Regions from separate parts of the Micromonospora globosa genome, predicted to be linked through region 1. Evidence: riboswitches for the same ligand, from Rfam matches in the RefSeq annotation. Region 1 holds a riboswitch; each other region holds the start of a gene.
What was found. Region 1 has a riboswitch for cyclic di-AMP ahead of IF06_RS0106835 (NlpC/P60 family protein). Riboswitches for the same ligand answer to the same signal wherever they lie in the genome.

Region 1 (9,956 bases):
CGGGAGGACCGTCGTCGAGGTGCCAGCAGAGCAGATAGTCGAAGTTCACGGCTCCCCAGACCCGGAGGTCTCCCGGTGAGGTGCCGAAGTGGTACGGGAACCCTCCTGTGCACTCCGCCCTCTTGTTCATCACGTGATGCCAGTTCCGCGCGTACCGGAGGAATTCCGGTACGCCCCAGTCGGAAGGATGAAGCACTTCCAGGAAGCCGATGCTGCCGTGTGGGAAGCGCTCGACGAAGCGTCGGTAGTCCTCGGGAAAGGGATGGCCTGCCGCCTCGGTGAGAGCCGTCCAGTCGATCTCCGTCTCCGTCGCCCCGTCCCAGTCGAACAGGCCGGCGAGTCGATCCACGGTCGGCGAAGCATTCGGTGTCATTTGGCTTCCTCCGGCAGATGATCGTTGGTCGGGTGCACGTCCCACCTCGCCTTCACCGTAAGATCACTCTCTTCGGCAGGCGTACGCCTCCGGAGTCCTCGAAGGCGGATTCGCCATGATCCCCGATCGGACTGAGGTAAGCGACCTCCTGGAGAAGGCGCTGGCGGGTGCGGCCGCCACGTTCCAGGGCATGACGGCGCACCGGCAGGAGTCCAACTGCGAGTGCCACTGGGGCAGCGCGGAGGAACTGGCACTGCTGAAGACGCCGGACGTGCCGCTCGACGAGGACCTGCTCCGTCGCACGTACTGGACCACGGACTGGCGCTATCCCGGCCCGCTGCTGCGCCGGATCCTGCCCCAACTGACCCGGAGCCTCGTGGCCGGCCGAGTGATGCCCATGGCCGGGATGGAGAGCCTCGGGTACTTGTTCACCACCGCCCGCTGGCAGGAATGGCCCAAGGGGCAGCGGGACGCTCTGCGGGAGTTCCTGGACGCCTGGTGGCTGCATGCCCTGGTCGAGCCCGATGCGAAGGTGCCCGCTCACGAGGCCCTGGAACTCATCGCCGAGACCACCGGCAAGCTCACCCCGTGGTTGGCTGTCTGGACGGAGTCGCTGGCCGACGCGGTGGCCCGACGACGGCTGGTCACGGCCGTGGAGGAGTGGGTGGACGACCTGGTGGTCGACAGGCTCCCCTGGTCGAGTTGGCACAAGGAGGACACGTGGGGCGCCGCGCTGTCGCTGTGGGTGATACGACATGCGCCGACCCCACTACGGGAACACAACGCGTCGAGCGACGTGCTTGATTACATTGGCCTGCTCGCCCTGCCCTACGCCGATCGGTGGGACAAATAGCCCTCGCGACGGCGCGCCGAATGCTCGTGGCATCACAAGCGGTGGGAGCCCTCGCGACGGCTACGTCCATGGCGTGGACCGCATCTGGATCGGCTGGTAGGCCAAGGCTCGGTCAACCACCTCGGCAGCCGTCAACTCGGGGTCGCTCCAGTAGATCAGGTTGGAGACGTAGCCGCCTGGGCAGGCGAGGTCTCGCTCAAGTTGGTCCAGCCAGCCGCCCAGCTCACCATCGTCCGCGTAGTCGACACTCATGATCCGCTCGACGAGGGCGATGGCCTCGTCCCGCGTCAGCTCTGCTGCCAAGTCGGCGCACCTCACGTCCTTTGTCGACCACGCCGGTCAGCTCTCGAACGGCGATCAGCCCAAGTAGCGCTGCTTTCAATCAGCAGCCTTACCGCGCGAAGGTCCGGCACCACTAGGTGCCACAGGAGTTTCTTCGACTCCAGCCAGCTCCGGCCACGCTCGCGCCTGAGAGCAATGGCTGCACCTACCGGCACCGGGGCGCGTGAGCAGCCCAGGCGGTGAGCCGCCGCATCAGCTCCGCGAGCCACGTCCGGTACTCGTGGCGTAACTGCGCATCAACCCCCACCAGTACGCCTGCCGGAAGCTCCGCCCAGAACTCCTGGGTGAGACGGCACGAGTCGGGCCCGAGCGGCACAACGGTGAGCACGCCGCCGCTGGAGTACCCGGAAGTCAACGTACGGGTGACGGCACGACGTCCCGGTTCGACCTCGACGACCTCGTGCATGATCCCCAGTCGACCGTCGGGGCTCCGATGCACGAACGCCTGGATCTCGCCGACTCCCTTCGGTCCGGGCAGAGTGACGCCGATCTCAATCGAGTCGTCCAGCACCACCGACGAGGCCGGATCCTCCATGAAGCCGAAGGCCGCCTCCGCGCTCGTCGGCAGGTCGACGGTGGCCGTCTCCCGTACCTGGACCGCAGTCGTCGTCACCCTGATCAACCGTAGACGCGAGCGCACGCCGCATTGTGTCAGTCGACCCGCCGACGGTGGGGGCGAGATCAGCGCTACGCGCCCTCGCTAGCGGGCTCCGCCTGGTGCGAACACTGCATAGAAGTACCGGAGGCTGTCCTCCGGACCGTTCTCCAGGCGCTTGAAGGCCTTCGCGATCGGATTGCACCAGCCCTGCCCGGCGAGCTCGACCACCATGGGCCATCCGACGACGGCCAGTTCGTCTGCCGCCGTTGCGCGCCACCGTCCACCCGCATGCCGGGTCAGCACCTCGCCGACATAGCAACCGAAGCCGAAGAGAGTCTCTGCCACCTGCCCAGCGGCGAGGCCCTCGGCCCGAAAGCCGTCGAGGATGGCGTCCACGGCCGCCAGGCTGTCCGGCGTGTAGTCCAGGTGCACACCGCTGACCTGGGCCGCTGACACCACGATGTCGCCCGCGAACCGGGCTGCGTTCTCCGGCACGGGCGCGTACTTCAGGCGCAGTTGCACGGTTCTCTCCGTTGATCAACAGATGGGGATCGCGCGATCGTACCGACGACGGCCGACAAGCGGTGGCCTCGCGCCCGGCCTCGGGCCCAGCTGTCGCATGCCCCCTCGTCAGCACAACTACGTACACCTGGCTCGTCTTTTGCTACGCGATGGCCCACCTCCCAACGGGGAGGTTCTCGTTGGGCAGGCTCCGCAGATCATCAAGGCGTTCGATATCAAGAGCTGGGGGGACGTACTTCTGCCCTGGCGGATCATCGAGCGCGGCATCCGTGGGCTCACTCTGCTTGTAGCTCGAGACGCCGACGGCGCAGGCGGCGCCCAGCAGGGCCCGCAGCCGGAGACCACGACCGGTACGGCCAACCAGGGGGAACCGCCGCAACCCTCGGCCGGACCGTGACGGCACGCTAATGACACCGGTCGGCTGGCTGGCCACTGAATATCGAAGGCCCTGACTCGGGACTCTCGTCCTGATCAGGGCCTTCGCGCTGGAGCGGGTGACGGGAATCGAACCCGCACTGTCAGCTTGGGAAGCTGATGTTCTGCCATTGAACTACACCCGCAGGCGGCACCACTCTACCTGAAGGTCACCACCCCTGTGCATCCAGGTGCCCGCGCGCCACTTCGGCGAGGTGGCGGCATCGGCGGGCGGTTGACCCCGCCACCTACCCGAGCTGGAGTGGATCAAGCGCCAACGTCGGAAACGTATGGGCGTTCTCAAATGCATCGATGGGATGTAACGTCTGCCCCACGTTTCCGAACCGGCGTGACACACCCCCTGGCACGCCGTCAGAAAGAGGTGGGCCCATGGGACTCCGTCCCAACCTGCTGACCCGGCGTACCGCCGGTGTCGCGACGTCGACCCTCGCGCTGCTGCTCAGCACCGCCGCCGTCGGCGTCGTCCCCGCTGCTTCGGCCTTCTCGGCCGCCCCGGCCGGCGTCTGCGCCGAGCCGGCCGACGCCCACGCCGACGAACACGCGAACGCGCGCGTCGCGAAGGGTGGCAACGCCAAGCTCGACCCCAACCACCTGACCGCCAAGCAGGTCCGTGACCGTGAGGCCGACCTCGCCGCCGCGCAGCGCGAGCGGGCAAGCTTCCGGACCGGCGCCGTCGCCCCGCTGGCCACCGTGACCATCCCGGTCGTCGTGCACGTCATCCAGGAGAACAGCACCCGGGCCGGCGGCAACATCACCGACTCGATGATCAACCAGCAGATCACCGTGCTGAACCAGTCGTACGCGGGCTCGACCGGCGGCGCCGCCACCGCTTTCGGGTTCCAGCTCACGAAGATCAACCGGGTGACGAACCCGTCGTGGTACCCGATCGTGCAGGGCTCCTCCGCCGAGCGCTCGATGAAGACCTCGCTGCGTGAGGGCGGCAAGAACACGCTGAACATCTACCTCGGCGAGCTGAGCAACGGCCTGCTGGGCTGGGCGACGTTCCCGAAGCGGACGCTGGACAAGATGGACGGCGTGGTCGTGCTGAACGAGTCGCTGCCCGGCGGCACCGCGACCAACTACAACCAGGGTGACACCGGCACCCACGAGGTCGGCCACTGGCTGAACCTCTACCACACCTTCCAGGGCGGCTGCTCCGGCTCGGGCGACAGCGTCTCCGACACCCCGGCCGAGGCGTCCCCGGCGTACCAGTGCCCGACCGGCCGCGACACCTGCTCGACCGCCGGCAAGGACCCGATCACCAACTTCATGGACTACACGTACGACTCCTGCATGTACCAGTTCACCGCTGGCCAGGCGAGCCGCATGCTCACCGCGTGGAACGCCTACCGCGCAGCCTGACCGTCGTACCGCGTACCGGTGCCGGCCCTGTCCTCGGACGGGGCCGGCACCGTTTCGTCGTGGGCCGGGTCAGGCGGCCGGGCGGCGGGTGTCGAAGCCGTGCCGGCCACGCCGCCCCTCGGCGGCGAGCGGGTCACGCCGGGCGGGTTCGGCCGCGCGCGGATCGAGCCAGACCCGCACCTGCGGCGGAGCGGCGCCGGGCTGCGCCACCGGGTCGCGCCGCGTCAGCATCGCCGCCTCGACGGTGAACTCGAACAGCCGCCAGTCGCCCTGCGGCGACGCGCGGCCGATCCGGGCCAGGCGGGCCACCGTGGCCGGGTCGGTCACCGGCCGGGCGCGGCCTGCCACGTACGCCTCGTCGTCGCTCTCCTCCGGCGGGAACGAGTGCAGCGCGTAGCGGCCGTCGCGTTCGAGGTCGCGGCGCTTCGGCGAGTCGATGACGAAGCACCAGAGGCCGTCGGCGGTGAACACCGGGGAGACCGGGTGCACCCGGGGCCCGCCGTCGGCGCGGACCGTGGCGAGATAGCCGAAGCCCGGCCCGTACTGCTGCATCAGGAGGCGGATCTCGTCGGCGAGGCGGGGCTCGTCGGCGGCGAATTCGGACCAGGAAGCCATGTGGACACTCTATCGAACACGTGTACGAAGATGTAGTGCGACACGCAGGTCACCGGCACCTGTCGCTATGGTGTTCCGATGCTGCTCTCCGACCGCGACCTGGTCTCCGAGATCAAGGCCGGCACGCTCGCGCTGGAGCCCTTCGAGCCCACGCTGGTGCAGCCGTCGAGCATCGACGTACGCCTGGACCGGCTGTTCCGGGTCTTCAACAACCACCTCTACACGCACATCGACCCGTCGATCCAGCAGGACGACCTGACCTCGATGGTGGAGGTGCCGGAGGGGCAGCCGTTCGTGCTGCACCCGGGCGAGTTCGTGCTCGCCTCCACCCTTGAGGTGATCTCGCTGGGTGACCAGCTCGCCGGCCGGCTGGAGGGCAAGTCGAGCCTCGGGCGGCTGGGGCTGCTGACCCACTCGACCGCCGGCTTCATCGACCCGGGTTTCTCCGGTCACGTCACGCTGGAGCTGTCGAACGTGGCGAACCTGCCGATCACGCTCTGGCCGGGCATGAAGATCGGCCAGCTCTGCATCTTCCGGCTCTCCTCGCCGGCCGAGCACCCGTACGGCTCGGCCGTCTACGGGTCGCGTTACCAGGGGCAGCGCGGACCGACGCCGAGCCGGTCCTGGCAGAGCTGGCGCACCTGGCCGACCCGCTGACGGCACCCACAGTTGTTAATAAGGGCCCCCTCCTCTACCGGAGGCGTTAAAAGGGGGCCCTTCCTTACACCCGGCCGTAGCTGTTGATGTCGCCGTCGTCGACCCGCTTCATGGTGATCGGCTTGCCGGACTGGGAGGCGTGCACCACCCAGCCGTCGCCCACGTACATCGCCACGTGGTGCAGGTCGCTGTAGTAGAAGACGAGGTCACCGGCGCGCAGCTCGGCCCGGCTCACCCGCTTCGTCATGCCGTGCTGCTGGCGCGCGTTGTGCGGCAGCGAGACACCGCCCTTGGCCCAGGCCGCCATGGTCAGGCCCGAGCAGTCGAAGTGATCCGGCCCGGCCGCGCCCCACACGTAGATCTTGCCGATCTGGGCGCAGGCGAACTTGACCGCCGCTCCGGCAGCGCCACCGGGGTAACCGGCGGGGCAGGGCGCCGGGCGCAGCGGGCCGCCGCCACCGTTGCCGTACACCTTGAGCCGCAGCTTCTGCAGCCGGGCGATCTCGGCGTCGATCTGCTTCTTCTTCGCCGCGAGCTGGGCCTCGGTACGCGCCAGTCCGGCGATCATCTCGTCCAGCGGCTTCTTCTTCGCCGCCAGTTCGTCGCGCAGCGCGGCGACGGAGCGCACCTGCTCGTGCTGGCGGTGCGCGAAGCGGTCGAGCAGTTCCAGGCCGTTGACCAGGTCACCGGGTGAGCGGCTGCCCAGCAGCGCGTTGACGGTGGAGAGGTTGTCACCCTTGTAGGCGTCGGCGGCGAGTCCGCCGACCTGGCCGAGCGCGGCGTCCACCCGGGCCTGAAGGGGTGCGATCTGCCGGCCGAGCGCGTCGGCCTGCTTGCGCCGCGCGGCGAGCTGCTCGCGTACGGCGTTGACCTGTTCGATGACCGGTTCGAGTTTGTTCCAGTCGCGGTCGATCTGCGCCTCGATCTCGGCGACCGAGGGTTCGGCGTGTGCCGCCGTGGCGCCACCGGTCAGGATGACTGCGGTGCCGACGAGAGCGGCGAGGGCTGTGGTGAAGCGGGACCAGCGGGTACGCGGCACAGCCGTGGACCGGTCGACCGACCGGCTCGACGACGGCCGCGGGGCATGGAGTGCCACCGGGCGTCCGTACTCCTTCTTCCGTACCGCCTACCGGGTTAGCTGACGGATTCGGGCGGGAAGGGAGCCGCCCTACCGCATCGCTGCGGATTCACCCCAGGTACCTGGTTCCCCGGCTCGCCCGGAGGCGACTCGGCGGTGTCGGACCGTCACCGACCGGGTTGGACGGTGAGACGTGCGGCCGACGATTCACCAGAGTAGGGACCACCGTTATCGATCCGCAACTTCCAGCGCCGTGACACTCCGTACGCGATGAGGCGCCGCACCTCGGTCGGAGGTGAAATTTTCTTTCAAGGCTGATTACTCACTGGAAAGGTATTGACCCTCGCGGGTGTGCGGAGTGAGGGTGGAAACGCAGTGACCCCCATCCCTGTCCAGGAGGTTCGATGCACCTCTCCGCCCCGCCGTCGGGCAGACGGATACTGCTCGCCGCCGCAGTGGCGACAGCCACCGCGCTGGCGGCGACCGGCCCGGTGACCGCCGCGCCGGACACGTCTGCGTCCGCGAGCGACCGGCAACAACAATACGCCGCCGCCGCGGCAGAGTACGGCGTACCGCAGAACGTACTGCTCGGTGTCTCCTATCTGGAGTCCCGCTGGGACACCCACACCGGGCAGCCGAGCACCAGCGGCGGCTACGGCCCGATGCACCTGACCGACGCCGCGCACATCCTCGCCATGCCGGGCAGCGCCCACGTCGACGAGGACGAGGACCCGCGCGGCGACGACTCCCGGCCGCTGAAGCTCGACCCGGCCACCGCCGCCGCGCCGGAGCGGGAGACCCCGCTGCCGCCGGCCTCGCTCCAGACGCTCGACGCCGCCGCCGCGCTCACCGGGCTCGACGCGGGCACGCTGCGCACCGAGCCGGCCGCGAACATCCGCGGTGGCGCCGCGCTGCTGGCGTCGTACCAGAAGGCTCTGGGTGGGCCGGTCGGCGCCGGCACCGACCCGGCGGCCTGGTACGGCGCGGTGGCCCGGTACTCCGGCGCGGACACCTCGGACGCCGCGGCGGCCTTCGCCGACGAGGTCTACGACCAGCTCGGCCAGGGCGCCAGCCGCACCACCGACGACGGCCAGCGGGTCACGCTCGCCGCCACCGCCGCGAAGCCGGACCGTTCCCGCCTGGCCCGCCTGGGCCTGCGCAACGCCGAGCGGCCGGACGGGCTGGAGTGCCCGGTGCGGCTGGCCTGCGAGTGGATCCCCGCGCCGTACGAGCAGCTCAGCGACGACCCGGGCGACTACGGCAACCACGACCTGGGCGACCGGCCGAAGCAGCAGAAGATCGAGTACATCGTCATCCACGACACCGAGGGCTACTTCGGCCCGAGCGTCGACCTGGTGAAGCGGGCCGACTACCTGGGCTGGCACTACACGCTGCGCTCGGTGGACGGCTACATCGCCCAGCACATCAAGACCAAGGACGTCGGCTGGCACGCCGGCAACTGGTACGTCAACGCCAAGTCCATCGGCCTGGAGCACGAGGGCTTCGCCGGTCAGGGCACCTGGTACACCGAGGCGATGTACCGCACCTCCGCCAAGCTGGTGCGTCACCTGGCGCTGAAGCTCGGCATCCCGATGGACCGGCAGCACATCATCGGCCACGACAACGTGCCCGGCATCACCGCCGCCAACGTGGGCGGCATGCACTGGGATCCGGGACCGTACTGGGACTGGTCGCACTACTTCGACCTGATGAAGGCGCCGTTCCGCAGCACCGGCACGCCCCGTACCGGCCTGGTCACCATCGACCCGGACTTCGCCACCAACCGGCCGGCGTTCTTCGGCTGCAACCAGCAGCCGCCCGGCGTCCCGACGCCCCGGCCGCCGGCGCAGCCGTGCCCGTCGCGCGGCTCCTCGTCGGTGATCCTGCGGACCGCGCCGAGCCCGGACGCCCCGCTCGTCAACGACCTCGGGCTGCGCCCGGACGGCACGCCGGACACCATGTACATCTCCGACCACGGCGCCCGCGCCTCCGCCGGTCAGACGTACGCGCTCGCCGGCCGCCAGGGCGACTGGACGGCGATCTGGTACCTCGGTCAGAAGGCGTGGTTCCTCAACCCGGCCTCCGCGCCGACGGCCAAGTGGGCCACCGGCTTCGTCGTGACGCCGCGGCCCGGCAAGGCCACCATCCCGGTGTACGGGCGGGCCTACCCGGAGCAGGCCGCCTACCCGGACACCATCCCGTACCAGACCATCTCGCCGCTTCAGTACACGTTCGCCGCCGGCCAGCGGTACGCGGTGGGCGGGGTGCTGCCCGGCGAGTACTACCGGGCGGTCTCGTTCGACGGTTCGGCACCGGGTGACCGGACCGTGGTCCGCGGCGAGAACCGCTACGTGCAGGTCCAGTTCGGTCACCGGATCATGTTCGTGAACCTGGACGACGTGCTGATCCTGCCGTCCCCGGTCGGCGCGCCGCGCTGACCCGGCACCGCACACGGGAAGGCCCCCGGTCCGCGTGGACCGGGGGCCTTCTCGCTGCCCGGGTTCCGGGTCAGGCGACCCGGACGAAGCCGGCGATCGGCATCGTGCTGATGCTCGACACCTGGACCGGTTTGCCGGTACGTGGCGCGTGCACCATCACCCCGTTGCCGAGATAGAGCCCGACGTGGTGCAGGTCGGAGCCGAAGAACACCAGGTCACCGGGGCGGGCCTCGGAGCGGGAGATCCTGCGGCCCTCGTTCCACTGCGCGCCGGTGAAGTGGGTCAGCGAGATGCCCGCCGCCTTGTACGCGTACTGGGTGAGACCGGAGCAGTCGAACGAGTTCGGGCCGGTGGCGCCCCACACGTACGGGTCACCGACCTGGGCGCACGCCGTCTTGATGGCGGTCCGCGCGGCGCTGCTCACCACGCCGTCGACGGCGGGGCAGCCTGCCGGGCGGATCGAGGTCACCGGCAGCATGGCGGTCAGCCGCTTGATCTCCGAGTCGATCTGCTTCTTCTTCGCCGCGAGATCGTTCTGCTGCTTGATCTCCAGCGCGATCAGCGCGTCGAGCTTCTCCTTCTGCTTGTTGTACTCGTCGCGCACCTTGAGCACACCGGCGATCTGGCGGCGCTGGTCCTCGGCGATCCGGTCCAGCATGACCAGCTGCTCGGCCAGCGCGCCC
Region 2 (9,956 bases), on a different contig from region 1:
ACCGCTTCGGTGAGCCGGCGTTCCCCGGCGAGACCCCGGAGCCGACCCGGTCGGCGCCACCGCCGCCGACCACCGCCGCGCCGACGCCCTCGGAGTCGCCGAGTCCGAGCCCTTCCTCGTCGAGCCCGAGCCCGGGCCCGACCGGTCGGCCGACGTCACGGCCGACGCTGACGCCGTCGCTTCCACCGCTGCCCACCGTGTCGCCGACGCGTACCCGCGGCCCGCGCTGACCCGTCCGGGCGGCGGATCGGCCGCCGCCCGGCCGCGCGCACGGCGGCCTCGCGTCTATGCGCGCCATTCGCACACAGCGGCAACGTCCGCAATTTGCACGCCCGCCCATCCACAGTCGGCGATATTCGCCCTGATCAGGGCCTATTGAAGATCATGGTTGCCTGAATCGACGCGCGCGGCGACACGCCCGACTGTCAGCCGTTGCCCAGGTCACCCATTGCTCCGGGCTCGGGCGGCGTGTGATTGTGCACCAGCGAGCCGCCGACCCCCGGCGACTCGCGACGGTCGATCTGTCGACCCGGAGCCACGCCGGCAGCTCCGGTGACCGGCCGTCACCCTGCCTCGCACCACCGCGCCGCCCGTCCCCACCGGGCTCCGTGCGGCGCGCCTGTAGAACAGGAGCAAACCCCCGTGAAACTCTCACCTCGCTTCGCCGCGCTCACCGGCGCGGCCGCGGCCGGCATCCTCGCTGCCGGCACCGCCGCGGCCGTGCAGGCCGCGCCACCCGGGCCCGCCGCCCCGGACCCGGCCCAGGCCCGCGCGACCGCCGCCGACTCGGCCCGTGCCCTGGTCGCGAACCGTCCCGCCTACCTGCAGGCCGGCTCCGACGACGCGTTCGTCCAGAAGCCGGTCATCTCCTCCGAGGGCACCCAGTACGTGCCCTACGAGCGCACCTACAAGGGCCTGCCGGTGGTCGGCGGCGACTTCGTGCTCGCCACGGACGCGGCCGGCAACCTGAAGTACGCCTCGGTCGCCCAGCAGCGGCCCATCGGCGCGCTGGCCACCACGCCCGCGCTGACCCGGGACGCCGCCGCGAAGACGGCGCGCGCCCAGCTCACGACCGTGAACGCGGTCGAGGGCACCACGCTCGTGGTCTACACGCTCGGCGCCGCACCGGCGCTGGCCTGGGAGACCACGGTACGCGGCACCGGCGCGGACGGCCCCAGCCGGCTCACCGTCGACGTCGACGCCCGCACCGGCGCGGTCCTGCGCAAGCAGGAGCACGTGGTGCGCGGCACCGGCACCGGCGCCTGGAACGGGCCCAGCCCGCTGACGCTCAACACCACCCAGTCGGGCTCGACGTACACCATGAAGGACCCGACCGTCACGAACCTGAGCTGCCAGGACGCGGCGAACAACACCACGTTCAGCGGCTCCGACGACGTCTGGGGCAACGGCACCGCCACCAACAAGGAGACCGGCTGCGTGGACGCGTTGTTCTCCGCGCAGACCGAGCACAAGATGCTCGCCCAGTGGCTGGGCCGCAACGGCGCCAACGGCAACGGCGGCTACTGGCCGATCCGGGTGGGCCTCAACGACCAGAACGCCTACTACGACGGCAGCCAGGTGCAGATCGGCAAGAACACCGCCGGTCAGTGGATCAGCTCGCTGGACGTGGTGGCGCACGAGATCGGCCACGGCATCGACGACAACACCCCCGGCGGCATCTCCGGCGGCGGCACGCAGGAGTTCGTGGCTGACACGTTCGGCGCGGCCACCGAGTGGTTCGCCAACGAGCCGTCCAGCTACGACGCGCCCGACTTCCTGGTCGGCGAGAAGATCAACCTGGTCGGCTCCGGCCCGATCCGCAACATGTACAACCCGTCGGCGCTCGGCGACCCGAACTGCTACTCCAGCAGCATCCCGTCGACCGAGGTGCACGCCGCGGCCGGCCCGGGCAACCACTGGTTCTACCTGCTCGCCAACGGCAGCAGCCCGACCAACGGGCAGCCGTCCAGCTCGACCTGCAACGGCAGCAGCGTGACCGGCCTGGGCATCCAGAAGGCCATGAAGATCATGTACAACGGCATGCTGCTGAAGACCTCGTCCTCGTCGTACCTGAAGTACCGCACCTGGACGCTGCAGGCGGCGAAGAACCTCTACCCGGGCAGCTGCGCGGAGTTCAACACGGTCAAGGCGGCCTGGGACGCGGTGAGCGTGCCGGCCCAGTCCGGTGACCCGACCTGCGCCGGCGGCACCCCGACGCCCACCCCGAGCACCACGACCACCCCGCCGTCGGGCGGCTGCTCCGGCAACAAGCTCGCCAACCCGGGCTTCGAGTCCGGCAACGTGAGCTGGAGCGCCTCGTCCGGCGTCATCACCACCGCCAGCGGCCAGGCCGCGCACGGCGGCTCGTACAAGGCGTGGCTGGACGGGTACGGCTCGTCGCACACCGACACGCTCAGCCAGTCGGTGACGATCCCGGCCGGCTGCCGGGCGACGTTGAGCTTCTGGCTGCACATCGACAGCGCGGAGTCGACCACCAGCACCGCGTACGACAAGCTCACCGTCAAGGCGGGCAGCACCACGCTGGCCACGTACTCCAACCTGAACAAGGCCACCGGCTACGTGCAGCGGTCCTTCGACATCTCGTCGCTCGCAGGCACCACGGCGACCATCTCGTTCAGCGGCGTGGAGGACAGCTCGTTGCAGACGTCCTTCGTCGTCGACGACACCGCGGTCACCCTGAGCTGACCGTGGCGTGCGCGGCCGGTCGTCGTCCTCCCGGCGGCCGGCCGCCTCGCCGTGTCCGGACCGGCGTCCCGCCGTGTCGGGCGGCCGTTTCGCCGTGTCAGGCCCGGCGCGCGCCCTGGGACGCGGTGCCGCGGTCGCGGTGGATCCGCGCGGCCGCCTCGTGCATCGCGCGGCCGAACAGCTCGGCCTGGTCGCCCATGCTGCCGAGCCGGGCGGCGAGCGCGTCGGCGTCGGCCCGCGCCGACGCGCTGACCCGGGCGTCCAGCTCGGACAGCGCGGCGTTGGCGGCGGTGACGAAGTGTCCGCAGAGGACGTCGAGGGGCTCGCCGGCCAGTTCCGGGTCGATCGTCACGGAATCCAGCCGGCCACCCTGGACGGCGACCGCGCGGACCCGGCCGCCGGCGGCCGTGCCCTCGGCGCGCAGCAGGTCGCCGGGCTCGCCGTCGGCGTGCGCCGAGGCCCGGGAGCGCATCGCGGTGAGCGCCTGCTGCGTGCGGGTCAGCAGCTCGTCGATGCTCGCGGCCGCCGAGAACGGGTCGTTGGTCATATCCGCGCTTTCTTCACGTCTTAGCCGAGCATCGTGACCCTAGCAACCGGCTCCGACGAATCGCGGTCACCACCGTTGCGGACCGTCTCCCGGACGCCGGGAGCAGGCCGGACACCGTCGACGCGGCGTGTCGCGGACGGGGCGAACGCCCGACCGGGTCGCCCCGGCCGGGCGTTCTCGGACCGCTGTCAGCGCAGCCGCAGCCGCTGACCGGGGAAGATCAGGCCGGGGTCGTCGCCGACCACTGCGCGGTTGCGCTCGTGCAGGGCGCGCCAGCCGCCGTCGACGCGCTGCGTCACGGCGATCTCCGACAGCGTGTCCCCACGCCGGACCAGGTACGTCCCGGCGCCGGACGACGGCTGCGGCGCCACCGTCGTCGTGGCGCGCTCGGGCGCGGCCCTGCGGGTGGCCGCCCGCTCCGGCGCGGCCTCGCGCGTGGCGGCCCGCTTCGGGGCCGCCTTTGTGGTGGCCCGCTCGGACCGGGTCGCCGCGCTCGCCGAGCCGCCCTTCTTGCCGCAGACCGGCCACGCGCCGATGCCCTGGCCGCGCCGCACCTTCTCCGCGACGGCGATCTGCTCGGACCGGCTGGCCAGGTCGGCGCGGGCGGCGTACTTCTTGCCGCCGTAGCCGTTCCAGGTGGCGCGGGAGAACTGGAGCCCGCCGTAGTAGCCGTTACCGGTGTTGATCTTCCAGTTGCCGCCCGACTCGCAGCGCGCGACCGCGTCCCAGTTGACGCCTGCGCTGGCCGGAGCGGCCGGGCCGAACAGGGTCGCGGCGCCGACGGCGGCGCCGGCCAGGACCGCTCCGAGGGCGGTACGGCGGCTTCGGGCTGAGTATTCAGTTGCCATGTGGATTCCTCCACGCCGACGAGGTGAGCTGTCGGGTTCGGGCCGAGGAGCCCGGCCGCCGGTGGCGGCTTCACCCCGAGGTGACGATGCACCGTGGAACGTGTGGTTCCCCCGCTCCCGCGCGAGGTCCGGTTACCGGGGACGGCGGCGGGATTTGGCGTTTCCGGCCCGTGGTGTCCGCGTCTGCGAACGAAACCGACGCTAGGAGCGATTTGCGACGATCGTCCACTTCTTGTGACGCTCTTCACCCGGCCGGGCTACCGGCGGCGGCGCTACGGTGGCAGGGCCAGGCAAGATCACGGGAGGGCTTGACGGATGACCGATCACGGACACGAGCTGACCTTCGGCGGCTTCATCACCCCCGCCGCCGGGCAGCCCGACCAGGTCGTGGCGCTGGCCCGGCTGTGCGAGCAGGTCGGGCTGGACCTGGTCACGTTCCAGGACCATCCCTACCAGCCGGGCTTCCTGGACACCTGGACGCTGATGTCCTACGTGGCCGCGGCGACCGAACGCATCCGCCTGGCCGGAAACGTCCTCAACCTGCCGTTGCGCCAGCCGGTGGTGCTGGCCCGCAGCGTCGCCAGCCTGGACCTGCTCACCGGCGGCCGGGTCGAGCTGGGACTCGGCGCGGGCGCGTTCTGGGACGCGATCGAGGCGGCGGGCGGGCGGCGCCTGTCCCCCGGCGCCGCCGTCGACGCCCTCGACGAGGCGATCCGGGTGATCCGCGAGGTCTGGGACACCGGCAGCCGCGGCATGATCCGTGTCGACGGCGAGCACTACCGGGTGGTCGGCGCCAAGCGCGGCCCGGCGCCCGCGCATCCGGTCGGCATCTGGGTCGGCGCGTACAAGCCGCGCATGCTGCGCCTGGTCGGCCGCGCCGCGGACGGCTGGCTGCCGTCCCTGTCGTACCTGCCGAAGGGCCCCGACGAGCTGCCCGCCCTGAACGCGCTCGTGGACGAGGGCGCCCGGGCCGCCGGGCGCGACCCGGGCGCGATCCGCCGCATGCTCAACGTGACCGGCACGTTCGCCCGCTCGTCGGCCGGCTTTCTGGCCGGGCCGCCGGAGCAGTGGGTGGAGGAGCTGGCCGGGCTCACCCTGGAGCACGGCATCACCACGTTCATCCTCGGCAGCGACGAGCCGCGCGCGATCCAGATCTTCGGCCAGGAGGTGGCGCCCGCGGTCCGGGAGCTGGTCGCCGCCGAGCGCGCCACGCCCGCCGGCGGCGCCCGGGAGGCCGCCGACGAGCCGACCACCGCCGGCGGCCCGAGCACGCTCGGCGTCACCCCCACCCCCGACCCGGGGGTACGCCTGAGCGCACGCCGCCCGTGGGACGAGTCCACCCGCCCGAGCGCCCCGCCGCCGCCGGCCGGACAGGTCTACCCGGCCCGGGGACAGGCCGCCGGGCAGCACCTGGTGGACGTGCACGACCATCTGCGCCAGGAACTGGCCCAGGTGCGCGACCTGCTGGAACAGGTCAAGCAGGGCTCGGTCTCGCCGGGCCGGGCGCGGGCGGCGCTCAACGAGATGACCATGCGGCAGAACAACTGGACGCTCGGGGCGTACTGCGCGGCCTACTGCACGATGGTCACCCAGCACCACGGGCTGGAGGACGCCTCGGTCTTCCCGCACCTGCGCCGCTCAGAGGCCGGGCTGGCCGCGGTGCTGGACCGCCTCGAGGAGGAGCACGTGGTGATCCACGGGGTGGTGGAGAGCGTCGACCGGGCGCTCGTGGAGCTGGTCCGGCGGCCCGGCGACTTCACGCAGCTCCAGGAGGCGGTGGACCTGCTCACCGACACGCTGCTGTCGCACCTGTCGTACGAGGAGCACCAGATCGTCGAGCCGCTGGCCCGGCACGGGTTCTTCCCCGGCCAGCTGTGAGGTAGCTGACTTCTGATTCCCTAAGTCAGGGGGTACCGTCGACGCCATGACGGACCTCCTTGCGCAGCGTGACTCCTGGTCCACCGCCAACTGCTCGATCGCCCGGGCGCTGGAGGTGGTCGGCAACCGCACCACGCTGCTCCTGCTGCGGGAGGCGTCGTTCGGCACCCGCCGCTTCGACGACTTCGCCCGGCGGGTCGGCGTCAGCGAGCCGGTGGCCGCCGCACGCCTCAAGCAGCTCGTCGCCGACGGGCTGCTCGACCGGCGTCCCTACCGGGAGCCCGGGCAGCGCACCCGCGACGAGTACGTGCTCACTGCGAAGGGAAGCGACCTGATCCCGGTGCTCGTCGCGCTGCGGCAGTGGGGCGACACGTACGCCGCCGACGAGGCGGGCCCGGCGGTGCGGGTGGCCCACGAGGAGTGCGGCGCCGCGGTGCACGCCCGGCTGCGCTGCGGCGCGGGGCACGACGTACCCCCCGGCGAGCTGGCCGTCCTGCCCGGTCCGGGCCTGCTGTCCGCCTGACCCCTCCCTTCTCCACACCTCGGAGCGAGACATGAAGATCGCTGGAAGCACCGCCCTGGTCACCGGCGCCAACCGCGGCTTCGGCCGGCACCTGGCCGCCGAACTCGTCGCACGCGGCGCCACCGTCTGGGCCGGCGCCCGCAACCCGGACACCGTGGACCTGCCCGGAGTCACCCCGGTACGCCTCGACATCACCGACCCCGAGTCGGTGGCCGCCGCCGCGCAGCGGGCCGGGGACGTGACGCTGCTGGTCAACAGCGCCGGCGTGAGCACCGGCACCGACCTGCTCGACGGCGACCTCGCGCAGATCCGGCTGGAGATGGAGACGCACTACCTCGGCACGCTGTCGGTGGTACGGGCGTTCGCGCCGCAGATCGTGGCCAACGGCGGCGGCACGATCCTGAACGTGCTGTCGGCGCTGTCCTGGTTCACGTTCCCCGGCGTCGGCGCGTACGGCGCGGCGAAGGCCGCCGAGTGGTCGATGACGAACGCCCTGCGCCTGGAGCTGGCCGGCCGGGGCGTCCGCGTCGCGGGCCTGCACGTGGGCTACATGGACACCGAGATGGCCGCCGCCGTACCCGGCCCGAAGGCCCACCCGGCCGACGTCGCCCGGCTCGCCGCCGACGGCATCGAGTCCGACAGCTACGAGATCCTCGCCGACGACGTGGCGCGCCGGGTCCAGGCCGGACTGTCCGGCGGTGTAGCCGCGCTCTACCCCGCGCTCCCCTGAGCCGACCCGCCTCGCCGAGGCGGCGGCGTCATCTCGGCGAGCCGTTGCCGACCAACCGGCTGCCACGACAACCGCCTGAGGTCCCTCCATCTGGCACCAGCCTCCCCCACCCTGGGACACCCAAGCTCCCACGACTATCGCCCGGGCACAGTCGATCAACAGCCGTCGACAAGAGCCTGACATTCAGCCGGTGCCCGCCGCGCGGCGCTCCGCCCCATCCACACCGACCCACACCTGTGCACCCGGGCAGCCCTGCCGACGCGGGCGGAAGCCCCTAGCGTCCCGGGCATCCCTCCAGATGGGATCGCTCGTCCCCAGTCTGGGAGACCCACCGTGATCAACACCAGTTCGGCGAAATGGCGGGGTCAGAGCCCGTCCGATACCACCACTTCGGCGAGCTGGAGTGGATCACGCAACTGACCCGACACCCGCCCGACCATCGACTTCCGAGCGGGGTCGACACCGGCTCGGCGAGGTGGCGGTATCGGTGGCATGCCGATACCGCCACTTCGGCGGCATGGAGTCGATCACGCCGGCCCGCCGGGGCGGGTCGGGCGAACCGGGTCGGGGTGGGGCTACAGGCCGCGGGCGAGACGGTCGGCGAGGATCCGGGTGAACCGGGCCGGGTCGGCCAGCTCGCCGCCCTCGGCCAGCAGCGCCATGCCGTACAGCAGCTCGGCGGTCTCGGTCAGCGCGGCCGTGTCGCCGCCCTCCCCGTGCGCCTTGCGCAGCCCGGTGACCAGCGGGTGGGCCGGGTTCAGCTCCAGGATCCGCTTGACCCGGGGCACCTCCTGGCCCATCGCCCGGTACATCTTCTCCAGCGTCGGCGTCATGTCGTGCGCGTCGCCCACCACGCAGGCCGGTGAGGTGGTCAGCCGGGTGGACAGGCGCACCTCCTTCACGCTGTCGGCGAGCGCGCCGCCGAGGAACGTGAGCAGGTCGGCGTACTCCTGGCGCTCCGCCTCGGCCTTCTCCTTCTCCTCCTCGGTCTCCAGGTCCACCTGCCCCTTGGCGACCGAGCGCAGCGTCTTCCCGTCGTACGCGCCGACGCGCTCGACCCACACCTCGTCCACCGGGTCGGTGAGGATCAGCACCTCGTAGCCCTTGGCGCGGAACGCCTCCAGGTGCGGCGAGTTCTCGATGGTGGCCCGGTTCTCGCCGGTGGCGTAGTAGATCTCGGTCTGGCCGTCCTTCATCCGCTCCACGTAGTCGCGCAGCGTGGTCGGCTCGGCCGGGTCGTGGGTGCTGGCGGTGCGAACCAGTTCCAGCAGCGTCTCGGTGTTGTCCGGGTCCTCCAGCAGACCCTCCTTGACCACCGCGCCGAACTCGGTCCAGAACGTGCGGTACGACTCGGCGGACATGTCCTTGAGCGTGGCGAGCACCTTCTTGACCAGCCGCCGGCGCACCGCGCGGATCTGCCGGTCCTGCTGGAGGATCTCCCGGGAGATGTTCAGCGACAGGTCGTGCGCGTCCACCACGCCCTTGACGAAGCGCAGGTAGTTGGGCATCAGCGCGTCGCAGTCGTCCATGATGAACACGCGCTTGACGTAGAGCTGCACACCCCGGCGGCCCTGCGGGGAGAACAGGTCGAGCGGGGCGTGCGACGGCAGGAACAGCAGCGCCTCGTACTCGAAGGTGCCCTCGCCGCGCATGTGGATCGTCTCGAGCGGGTCGGCCCAGTCGTGCGCGACGTGCCGGTAGAACTCCTTGTACTCGGCCTCGTCGACCTCGTCCCGCGAGCGCGCCCAGAGCGCCTTCATCGAGTTGAGCGTCTGCTCCTCGCGGGTGGTGGCGCCGTCCTCGCCGGGCTTGTCGACAGTCATCCGGATCGGCCACGAGATGAAGTCGGAGTAGCGCTTGACGATCTCGCGGATCGTCCACTCGGCGGTGTAGTCGTGCAGGTTGTCGTCGGTGTCGACCGGCTTGAGGTGCAGCGTGACCGAGGTGCCCTGGGGCGCGTCCTCGACCTCCTCGATCGAGTAGGTGCCCTCGCCCGCGGACTCCCAGCGGGTGCCGCCGGACTGCCCGGCGCGGCGGGTCAGCAGCGTCACCCTGTCGGCGACCATGAACGTGGCGTAGAAGCCGACGCCGAACTGGCCGATCAGCTCCTGGGACGCGGCGGCGTCGGCGGACTCGCGCAGCTTGCGCAGCAGCTCGGCGGTGCCGGACTTCGCGATCGTGCCGATCAGGCCGACCACCTCGTCGCGGTTCATGCCGATGCCGTTGTCCCGCACGGTGAGCGTACGGGCGTCCTTGTCGACCTCGATCTCGATGTGCAGGTCGGAGGTGTCCGCCGACAGTTCCTTGTCGACGAGCGACTCCAGCCGCAGCTTGTCCAGCGCGTCGGACGCGTTCGAGATCAGTTCGCGCAGGAAGACGTCCTTGTTCGAGTAGATCGAGTGCACCATCAGCTGCAACAGCTGACGAGCCTCGGCCTGGAACTCCAACGTCTCGACGCGGTTGCTCACACCGACTCCCTCTCCTCTGGCGGGCCTACGGCGGAAAGGATACGAGGGGTGACGGCTGCGGCACGCACCGGCCGCCCCCGAAATCCACTGGTACAACCAGTTGACGGGTTGATGTGTTCGGGGCCACACTTCTGCGCATGACCTTCGATCCCGCGCCTCGTGTCTCGGTCTCCGACCACGTCTTCGGGCGGCTGCGCGACGCGATCGTGTCCGGCCGGTACGCACCGGACGAGACGCTGCCCGGCGAGCGGGAGCT
Region 3 (9,956 bases), on a different contig from region 1:
AGATCATCGAGCGGCCGGAGTTCCGCGAGTTCCTCAAGGCCTGGTGGCCCCGGCTGCACCCGAGGCACGTGCTGGACTGGCTGGCCCGCCCGGACCGGCTGCGCCGCTACGCCGGTGGGATCCTCTCCTCGGCGGAGATCCGGCTGCTCGGCGACGCGTACCGGAGCCTCGCGACCGAAGGGCTGACGGTGGCCGACATCGCGCTGCTGGACGAGCTGGACGCGCTGCTCGGCAAGCCGGTGCGGCGGGCCCGCCCCAAGCGCGACCCGTACCAGCTCGCCGGTGGCGTGCGCGAGCTGAGCACGTACGCCGATCGGCAGCGCGCCGCCCGCGCGGCGGCGCGGGAGCGTCCGGACGACTACCGCGACTACGCGCACGTGGTGGTGGACGAGTCGCAGGACGTCTCGCCGATGCAGTGGCGGATGGTCGGCCGGCGCGGGCGGCTGGCGTCCTGGACGGTGGTCGGTGACCCGGCGCAGACCGCCTGGACCGGCGACCCGCAGGAGCTGGACCGGGCCCGGGACCAGGCGCTGGGCCGGCGCAAGCGGCACCGCTACGAGCTGACCACCAACTACCGCAACTCGGCGGAGATCTTCGCGGTGGCGGCGGCGGAGATCCGCCGGCTCTACCCGGATCTGCCGCTGCCCGACGCGGTGCGGTCCACGGGCGTGCCGCCGGTCGAGCGCACGGTGCCCGCCGCCGACCTGCCGGCGGCCACCGTCGAGGCGGCCGAGGCGCTGCTCGCGCAGGTGGAGGGCACCGTCGGCGTGATCACGCCGGTGCCGCGCCGGGACGAGGTGGCCGGCTGGCTGGGCGGGCTCGGCGCGGGCCGGCTCCAGGTGGTGACCAGCCTCCAGGCCAAGGGCATGGAGTACGACGGCGTGGTGCTGGTGGCGCCGAGCGAGATCCGGGCCGACCCCGGTTCGGGCGTGCGCACGCTCTACGTGGCGCTGTCCCGGGCCACCCAGCGTCTCACCACGCTCGACCCCTCCTGACGGACACCCGACCGTGACCCGGCTGTCACCCATCGTTCAGTTGCATACATAGCGATGTGAACATACATTGGGCCTGGCCGGTACGGGGCAGGAAGGGTGTTGGCGTGGGTGCAGGTCATGACCACAGCGGCGCGGTGACCAACGCGGCGCACCGCCACCGGGGCCGCCTCTGGGCCGCCTTCGCGCTGCTCGCCGCCCTGATGGTGGTCGAGGCGGTGGCCGCCTTCACGACCGGCTCGCTGGCGCTGCTCTCCGACGCCGGGCACATGTTCACCGACGTCCTCGGCATCGGCATGGCCCTCGCGGCGATCACCGCGACCCGCCGCGCCGGCACCGACCCGCAGCGCACGTTCGGGCTCTACCGGCTGGAGGTGCTCGCCGCCCTCGCCAACGCCGTGCTGCTCGGCGCCGTCGCCGTCTACGTCCTGGTCGAGGCGGTACGCCGGTTCGGCGAGCCGCCGGAGGTGCTGGCCGGCCCGATGCTCGTGGTGGCGGTGCTCGGCCTGCTCGCCAACATCGTCGCGTTCGCGCTGCTGCGCGCCGGGTCGAAGGAGAGCATCAACCTGCGCGGGGCGTACCTGGAGGTGCTCGGCGACCTGCTCGGCTCACTCGGCGTGATCGCCGCCGCGCTGGTCATCGCGGCGACCGACTGGTGGTGGGCGGACCCGCTGGTCGCCGTCGGGATCGGCCTGTTCATCCTGCCGCGCACCTGGCGGCTCGGCCGGGCCGCGCTGCGCATCCTGGTGCAGGCCGCGCCGGAGCACCTCCAGGTCACCGCCGTGCACGACCGGCTGGCCGCCGTACCCGGCGTGGCCGAGGTGCACGACCTGCACGTCTGGACGCTCACCTCGGGCATGGAGGTGGCCTCGGCGCACCTGACCACCGACCCGGGCGTGGACCCGGGCGTGGTGCTGGCCGCCGCGCGGGCCGCCCTGCACGAGGACTTCTCCATCGATCACGCCACGTTGCAGGTCGAACCCGGAGCGTCGGCCGGAGTGTGCGGACAGACCGAGTGGTGATTAGGACACACTTAAATCGCTGTGGCTAATGTAGTCTTATGCCGGTTTTGCCCCGCCTAGTGGCACTGCTCCACGGAGCCGTGCCCGGGCAGCGCCGGTAGTCTCGGTCGCGGCCGCACCCGCGGGCGCCACCCGGCCCCGGTGGGGCGGCCGTCGCCTAATCGTCCGCAGGGACGAGCCGGGGAACCACGTACGTGGGGTGCATCCGCGTCAGCGGTAGGGATCTTCCGTCCCGAACCCGTCAGCTAACCCGGTCGGCGTTGACGGAAGGACGTGTGAATGCCCCCAGTGGCACCTGTACGACGGACGGCCGCCCGGTTGGCGGCCCTGCTCGTCGCGACGCTGACCCTCGGCGTCGCGACCGTTCCGGTCTCCCCCGCCTCGGCGGCGCCGGCGACCGGCCTGCTCGCCGCAGCGCCCGGCGACGACGAGGGTGGCACGCCCGAACTGCGTGCCCAGCTCGACGCGGCCAGCAAGGGCTGGCTGGAGGCGAAAGCCGCGCTGAACCGGTCGGTGAGCCGCCAGAAGCAGCTGAACGAACAACTCAAGACGGTCGGCGCCGAGCTGGCCGTACGCGACGCCAAGGTCGGCGAGATCGCCGCCGTGGCGTACCGCAACGGCCGTCTGGGGACCGCCGGGGCGCTGCTCGGCAGCAGCAGCCCGGAGGGCTTCATGGACCGGGCCGCCGCGCTGGAGCAGGTCGCCGCGCACGAGGACCGTACGCTGCGCGACCTGATCACCACCCGGGACGAGGCCACCCGCACCCGCGCCCAGCTCGACGGAGAGATCCGCGAGCAGCGCAAGCAGGTGACGGTGATGGCCAAGCGCAAGGAGCAGGCCGAGCGCGCCCTGGAGGTGGCGAACGACCGGGCCTCGCGCAGCAGCAGCGGCGGTGGCAGCGTCCAGGGCACCTCCAGCAAGAACGCGAAGCCGGCACCGCGCAACTCGGACGGCTCCTGGCCGTCGGAGTCGTGCAGCGTCAACGACCCGACCCCGGCGAACGGCTGCATCACCCCGCGCACGCTGCACGCGCTGCAACAGGCCAAGGCGGCGGGCTTCACCCGGTACGTCTCGTGCCACCGGCCCAGCGGCTCGGGTGAGCACCCGAAGGGGCGGGCCTGCGACTTCGCCGCGCAGAAGAACGGCTTCGGCGGCGTGGCCACCGGCGGTGACCGGACGTACGGCAACAACCTGGCCGCGTACTTCGTGCGCAACGCCGACCCGCTCGCCGTGCTCTACGTGATCTGGTTCAAGCAGATCTGGCTGCCCAGCAGCGGGTGGAAGTCGTACAGCGGCGGCAACGGCGACCCGTCCAGCGACCACACCAACCACGTGCACCTGTCGGTGTACTGAGCGCGCCCCGAGAGGGCCGGCCGGATCAGGCCGGCCGGCCCTCCAGGGTCGCTCCGAGACGAGCCGCCAGGCCCAGGTGAGCCGCCCGGGCCTGGCGGAACGCGTACCCGAACAGTGGCGCCGGAGCGGTGAGCGTGATCTCCACGTCGATGCGTACCGTGCCGTCCGGCTCGTCGCGCAGCCGGGTGTGGTTGCGGACCGTCGTCGCGGGCTGCTGACGCGCCACTGTGACGACCTCGTCCTCGCCGGCGATCAGCACGTCCGCCTGGTACGTGACCGGGAAGTGCAGCGGGCCGAGTTGCAGCCGGTCGGTGATCGCGTAGCTGGCCAGCGCGCCCGGCCGGGCCGGCAGCTTCCGGACCCGGACGATCAGCGGATGCAGCTCGCCCTGGCGACTCAGGTCACCCAGTAGCGCCACCGCTTCGGCCCGGGTGCACCGGGCCTGCACGGTGTAGCTGAAGCTGTCGCTGCTCTGCAAGCGGGCCCCCTCGCCGTCGTGCGTCGCGACGATCGTCCCGTACCGACGCCGGACTGGCAACGGGTAGAAAGTCCCCTGGCTGCAGGGGGTGTGAACGGCGCGCTCAGGCGCCGGGCAGCACCTCGGGGGTGTCGTCGGCGAACCACGGCTCGGGCGCGCCGAACAGGCCGAGCAGGCCGGTCACCCAGAGCTGCCGGTGCACGAACCGGCTCGGCTCGGTGACCACGAGCTTGACGCCGCTGACCTCGCAGGTCTGGAAGCCGGCGACCATGGCGCTGATGCCGACCGAGTCGATGAACGTGACGAGCCGCATGTTCAGCTCGATTCGCGAGGGACGGCCCTTGGCGAGCACTTCGGCGATCGCTTCCCGCACCTCGTACGCGGTGTCGACGTCGATCTCCCCACGGGGCGCGATCTGGACGACACCACCCGGCCGCACCGACTTCACGATCGACAGGCTCACGCGAGCACCTCCACTCGCCCATGACGGGCGCCTCATCAGTACGCGGGCCGCGACCGAGAGTATTCCTCCAACGGCCCGGTCGCCACCCCCCGGGATGAGCAATTCGCGAACTGGGCACACCTGGGCGTACCCAATCCGGACCTCCGGGTTCCAGTTTCCCCTGTATGGCGGGTCGCGGCCAACCATGCGACCGGGCGGGCCCGCCGATCCGCCGACCAGGGTAGCGGGCGCACGCACGTCCCGTCGGCACCGGTCCCGGCGCGTTCGGGTGGTTCGTCCCGTTCGCTGCTCACGGCCGGGAACCACGGCGTGGTTTGCCACGCGCCCCGGTGGGGCACTGCCCGAGACAGTGAACCCGCCGGATGGACACCGGAGTCCGAAGTGGCCGCCGGCCTTCGGCACCCGAGGAGGTAGAACGATGTTCGGATCCAACCTGCTGGACCGCCGGGGCAAGGCCGAGCGGGTCGCCGACCAGGCGTGGCAGAACCTGCTCTCCGCCGCCGGTTCCGCCGGTGACAGCGTGCGCGACGCCACCCGGACCGCCCGCCGCAGCTCCTCCGGCCTGGCCGACGACGCCACCGACCTGGTCGGCTCCGCCGCCGACGAGGCACGCCGCCGGGCGTCCCTCGCCTTCGACGCGCTCGCCGGCCGCCGGCCCGCCCTGCCCTGGACGCTGCTGATCGCGGCGGCGCTGGCGGGCGCGGCGATCGGCTGGGCCGCCGGCACCGCGGCGCGCGCCGCCGGCAGCCGGGACCGGGCCGCGGACGAGATCGAGTTCGTGGACGTGGACCGGCCGAACTCGCCGGCCGGCCTGGACGGCTGACCCGCCGGTACGCCACGACGACGGCCGCTCCCGGGACTCCCGGGGGCGGCCGTCGTGCTGCCTCACCCGCCCCGGGTGAGGCCCGCTCACCCGGGGCGCGCGCAGGATCGCGGGTGCGGGACCACGTGCCCGCGCCGCCATCGACGGGAGGGGGAGCCGGATGGCCACCGACACGATCACGCGTACCGACCGGGACATCCAGTCCGCCGTGCTCGACGAGCTGACCTGGGAGCCGCGGGTCGGCCCGGACGAGATCGGGGTGACCGTCACCGAGGGCGTGGTGACGCTCACCGGACGGGTGGACAGCTACGCCAAGAAGTGGGCCGCCGAGCGGGCCGCGCACCGGGTCGCCCGCGTCCGCGCGGTCGCCAACGACATCGCCGTCCGGATCGACACCGCGGCCGGGCGGGAGGACCCGGAGATCGCGGTCGCGGCCGTACGGGCGCTGGAATGGGACGCGTTCGTGCCGATCGAGGCGTTGCAGGTGACGGTGGCCGACGGCTGGGTCACGCTGCACGGCGAGGTCGAGTGGGAGTACCAACGGCGGGCCGCCGAACGCTCGGTCGCCCGGCTCACCGGCGTGTGCGGGGTGAGCAACGGCATCGCGGTACGCCCCGCCGTGCGCGCCGACGGCGGTGACCTGGCCGAGCGGATCGTGGATGCGCTGGCCCGCAACGCCGCCACCGAGGCCGAGCAGGTCGACGTGCGGGTGCACGGCGACACGGTGCTGCTGGACGGGCAGGTCCACTCCGCAGGCGAGCGCGAGGAGATCGAGCGGGTGGTGTGGAACGCCCCGGGCATCCGGGAGGTGCGCAACCACCTCGCCGTGCGCTGACGGAACCACCCCGCCCGGGTGAGCCCGCCTCACCCGGGCCGCGGCCATGGTGGGAGGCATGAGTGATCCGAACGGGCTGATCACACCCGGGCGGGCCGCGCCCGGGTTCACGCTCCCGGCGGCGCCGGACGGACGGGAGGTGGGCCCCGGGCAGTTCCGGGGCCGTCCCGTGGTGCTGGCCTTCTACCCGGCGGACTGGTCACCTGTGTGCGGCGAGCAGATGACCCTGTACCAGGCCGCCCTGCCCGAGCTGGAGCGGTACGACGCGGTGCTGCTGGGCATCTCGGTGGACAGCGTCGACTCGCACCGGGCGTTCGCCGAGAGCCGGGGTATCCGGTTCCCGCTGCTCGCCGACTTCGAGCCCAAGGGCGAGGTGTCGCGCCGGTACGGCGCGTACGCGCCGCACGGGCAGTCGGACCGGGCACTCGTGGTCCTCGACCCGGACGGCCGGGTGGCCTGGAGCCATCTGTCCCCGCCCGAGGTGAACCCGGGCGTGGACGGGATCCTCGACGCACTGGAACAGCTGGACGCGGATCGGCGGGTGAGTACCGGATGACCACGCCCCTTCAGGTCACCACCGCGCGGCTGCGGATCCCGGTGACCGAACGCGACCATGTCCGCGGGCCGGTGGACGCGCCGGTCACCGTCGTCGAGTACGGCGACTTCCAGTGCCGGTTCTGCGGCGCCGCCTACCCGAACCTGGCGGAGGTGCTGCGCCAGCGGGCCGACATGGTGCGTCTGGTGTACCGGCACTTCCCGATCACCAACGTCCACCCGTACGCGGAGACCGCCGCGGAGACCGCCGAGGCCGCCGCCGCCCGGGGCCGGTTCTGGGAGATGTACGACTGGCTCTACCAGCACCAGGACCAGCTCGACCAGGTGCACCTGTCGCTCGGCGTCGAGCAGATCGGCCTGTCGCCGGAGGAGATCGCCGCGGAGGTCGGCCGGCAGGAGTACGCCGACCGGGTCCGGCAGGACTTCGTCGGCGGCATCCGCAGCGGCGTCAACGGCACCCCGACGTTGTTCGTCAACGACGTCCGGCACGACGGCGGCTACGACCTGGCCGAACTGCTGGCAGTGGTGGACGCCGCCACCGACGACGGCTGACTGTCAGATCAGCCGCAGCTCGCGCGCCCGCCGGACGGCGTCCCGCCGGCGGGTCGCGTCGAGCTTGCGGTAGATGTTGCGCACGTGCGTCTTGACCGTGTTGACCGACAATGACAGCTCGGCGGCGATCTCCACGTTGGACAGGATGCTCTGGAGATAGCGCAGGATGGTCAGTTCCCGCTCGGTGAGCGGCTCGTCGAGCGACCGGGCCGGACCGTCGGCCGGTGCCGCTGCCGGTTGCGCGTCCACGCCCCGGACCAGCTCGCTCACCGTGGCCCAGTACGCGGTGCCCGAGTCCAGGCGCGCGGCGAGCAGGTCCCGTACCCCCGGGTCGGCCCGGGTGAAGACGCGCCGGAAGCCGTCCGGCTCGGCGAGCGCCAGCACCTCCTCCAGCAGCCGTCCGGCGCGCCGAGCGTCACCGGAGGCGTCGGCGAGCGCCGCGTCGAGCAGCCCGGCGCCCAGCCGCACCGGCAGCGGCCAGTCCGCCGCGTCGGACGCGGTCCAGTCGGGCAGCGCACGCTCGGCCGCGCGGGCGTCACCGGCGCGCAGCCGCAGCCGCGCGGCCACCAGCGCCGGCGCCGGCCCGTCACCCGCCGCGTCGAGCAGCGTCCGGGCACCGTCGACGTCGCCGACGGCGGCGCGTACCTGGGCCTCGTCGGCGGCGAACCATTCGCCCAGCTCCGCGCCGGGCGCGACCGCGCGCGCCCCGGCGAGCGTGCGCAGCGCGCCGCCCGGGTCGCCGCCGTCGGCCAGCAGCCCGGCCCGGCACAGCGCGGTGAGCGCCGCGCCGCCCGGCTCCGCACCGGCCGGCCCGGCGAGCGCCAGGTGGGCCGTGGCCTCCGCCGGCCGGTCCCGCTGCCAGTCCACGAACGCCAGCGCCAGGTACGCGTAGCCGCAGTCGGACCGCGACGACCAGCCCTGACACGGCGGCATCGCCAGCGCCTCCCGGGCCAGTTCCTCGGCGGCCCGCAGCGCGCCCCGGGCCGCCTCCAGCAGCGCCGAGCGGCTGACGCAGAGCAGTTCGGTACGCGGCCGCCCGGCCCGCCGCGCCGCCTCCCGCGCGGCGGCGAACCGGTCCCGGGCCGTGGACAGCTCCCCCTCGGCCAGCGCGGCCAGCCCGTGCGCGGCACCGGCCACCGCGCGCACGTCGTCCCGCTCGGCCGTCCCGGCGCGCGGATCGCCGGGATCACCGGCAACGGCACTGTCGGCGTCCGGGCCGCCCGGGGACTCGTCAGCGGCGATGGTGGCCAGCAGGCGGTCGGCGGCCCGGCGTACCTCCTCGTGGTCGCCGCCGAGCCGGGCGAGGCTCAGTTCCACGGCGGCGGCCAGCCGGCCGAACCGGTCACGGCGGGGCGCGGGCAGGCCGGCGGCCTCGGTCAGCGCCCGCCGCAGCTGCGCGTCGGCGGCGACCCGATCCCCGGCGTACGCCCGTTCGGCGGCGGCGGCCAGCGCCAGCTCCGGATCCCGGCGGACCGCCTCGGCCGGCGGCTCGGACGGAGCGGGTACGGCGGCCGGCTCGTCCGGCGCCAGCTCGGGCCAGCGGGTGACGAGCAGTTCGGTGGCGTCGGCCCACTCACCGGCGAGAAGCGCATGCCGCAGCGCCTCGGCCGGACGGTCGTGGGTGCCGTACCAGCCGGCGGCCCGCCGGTGCAGTTCCCGCACCTCGTCGGCGGGCAGCCGGTCCAGCTCGTCGCGCAGCACGTCGGCCAGCAGCGGGTGCGGCCGGTACCAGGGTGGGCTGCCGCCGTCCTGGTGGAGGAAGCCGCCCTCCCGGGCCGCCTCGGCGAGCAGGTGCCCGGCGTCGGGCCGCCCGGTCAGCGCGGCCGCCAGGTCGGCGTGGACCGCGACGGCCACCGCCACCCGGCGCAGGACGTCGCGGGTCGCCGGTTCCAGCGGGGCGAGCACCTCGTCCCGCAGGTACGCGGCGACGTCCGGCTGGTCACCGGCGAACCGTTCCACGGTGCGCGCCGGGTCGGCGCCGTCGCCGAGCGCGAGCGCGGCGAAGCGCAGCCCGGCCGGCCAGCCGGTGGTCCGTTCGACGAGCCGGGTCACGGCCGGGGCGGGTACGGCCACGCCGTGCGCGACGAGCAGGTCGGCCACCTCGTCGGCGGTGAACGCCAGGTCGTCGGCGCCGATCACGGTCAGCTCGCCGGCCAGCCGCCAGCGGTGCAGCGCCAGCGGTGGTTCGCCTCGCGCGCCGGCCACCAGCCGCAAGCGGCCGTCGGAGTGCCGGAGCAGGAACTCCAGCCCGGTCAGGGCGGCCGGGTCGGTGACCCGGTGCAGGTCGTCCAGGACCAGCAGCACGGGTCGTTCACGGGTGGCGAGCGCGGCGGCGAGCGTTTCGAGCTGCTCGGGCCGGGGCGGCCCGTCCGGCATCGGTGGCGGCCCGTCGTCCGGATCGTCGGCGGCGGCGGTACGCAGGGCCGCCGCGAGGTAGCCCCAGAGCCGCCGGGTGGTCTCCCCCTCGGCCACCGTGACCCAGGCCGGCGCCGGCCCGTCCCGTTCCCCCTGCGCCCAGGTCGACAGCAGCGTCGTCTTGCCCCAGCCGGCCGGCGCGCAGACGAGCGTCACCGGCCCGGACGCGCCCTGTTCCAGCCGGTCGAGCAGCCGGGGACGCAGCAGGACCGGCTCGGGCGGCACGGGCGGCGTCAACCGGGACGCCAGCAGCGGCGGGCCACCCGGCAGCGCACCACCGGCGACATCGGGCGAATCGAGGCCGGTGGTGAGCAGATCGGGCGTACCGGTGATGTCGCTTGTGCCGCTCGGTGCGGTGACGACCTGGTCTGCCTCCTCCGGCATGCGTCCCTCCCCCCGTCGGTGCGGGCAGCGGTTACCCGCAGCGCGCCGGTTCACCCCTTCGGGGCGAACCCCGCTCACCCGGGC

Region 2: linked by a shared signal. The riboswitch ahead of IF06_RS0121965 (transglycosylase family protein) and the one ahead of IF06_RS0106835 (NlpC/P60 family protein) in region 1 are both predicted to bind cyclic di-AMP.
Region 3: linked by a shared signal. The riboswitch ahead of IF06_RS0114770 (coiled-coil domain-containing protein) and the one ahead of IF06_RS0106835 (NlpC/P60 family protein) in region 1 are both predicted to bind cyclic di-AMP.

What each region holds. Positions count from the first base shown of each region.
Region 1 is NZ_JNZR01000004.1:171,009-180,964, reverse strand. Features, by position in the region: gene IF06_RS0106880 (hypothetical protein) at 1-373, opposite strand, end outside; gene IF06_RS0106875 (hypothetical protein) at 489-1,226, shown strand; gene IF06_RS0106870 (hypothetical protein) at 1,287-1,529, opposite strand; gene IF06_RS0106865 (SRPBCC family protein) at 1,714-2,181, opposite strand; gene IF06_RS0106860 (hypothetical protein) at 2,269-2,688, opposite strand; tRNA gene IF06_RS0106855 (tRNA-Gly) at 3,175-3,248, opposite strand; gene IF06_RS0106850 (zinc metalloprotease) at 3,493-4,485, shown strand; gene IF06_RS0106845 (pyridoxamine 5'-phosphate oxidase family protein) at 4,555-5,100, opposite strand; gene dcd (dCTP deaminase) at 5,179-5,757, shown strand; gene IF06_RS0106835 (NlpC/P60 family protein) at 5,822-6,853, opposite strand; cyclic di-AMP (ydaO/yuaA leader) riboswitch at 6,867-7,001, opposite strand; gene IF06_RS0106830 (N-acetylmuramoyl-L-alanine amidase) at 7,240-9,273, shown strand; gene IF06_RS0106825 (C40 family peptidase) at 9,344-9,956, opposite strand, start outside.
Region 2 is NZ_JNZR01000025.1:76,907-86,862, forward strand. Features, by position in the region: gene IF06_RS0121950 (transglycosylase domain-containing protein) at 1-230, shown strand, start outside; gene IF06_RS0121955 (M4 family metallopeptidase) at 643-2,706, shown strand; gene IF06_RS0121960 (YbaB/EbfC family nucleoid-associated protein) at 2,804-3,253, opposite strand; gene IF06_RS0121965 (transglycosylase family protein) at 3,442-4,101, opposite strand; cyclic di-AMP (ydaO/yuaA leader) riboswitch at 4,100-4,271, opposite strand; gene IF06_RS0121970 (LLM class flavin-dependent oxidoreductase) at 4,417-5,979, shown strand; gene IF06_RS0121975 (winged helix-turn-helix transcriptional regulator) at 6,026-6,502, shown strand; gene IF06_RS0121980 (SDR family oxidoreductase) at 6,534-7,232, shown strand; gene htpG (molecular chaperone HtpG) at 7,808-9,700, opposite strand; gene IF06_RS0121990 (FadR/GntR family transcriptional regulator) at 9,838-9,956, shown strand, end outside.
Region 3 is NZ_JNZR01000014.1:28,444-38,399, forward strand. Features, by position in the region: gene IF06_RS0114760 (HelD family protein) at 1-995, shown strand, start outside; gene IF06_RS0114765 (cation diffusion facilitator family transporter) at 1,100-2,014, shown strand; cyclic di-AMP (ydaO/yuaA leader) riboswitch at 2,159-2,289, shown strand; gene IF06_RS0114770 (coiled-coil domain-containing protein) at 2,294-3,367, shown strand; gene IF06_RS0114775 (SRPBCC family protein) at 3,393-3,845, opposite strand; gene IF06_RS0114780 (STAS domain-containing protein) at 3,949-4,308, opposite strand; gene IF06_RS0114785 (hypothetical protein) at 4,727-5,131, shown strand; gene IF06_RS0114790 (BON domain-containing protein) at 5,292-5,966, shown strand; gene IF06_RS0114795 (redoxin domain-containing protein) at 6,025-6,522, shown strand; gene IF06_RS0114800 (DsbA family protein) at 6,519-7,073, shown strand; gene IF06_RS0114805 (LuxR C-terminal-related transcriptional regulator) at 7,077-9,872, opposite strand.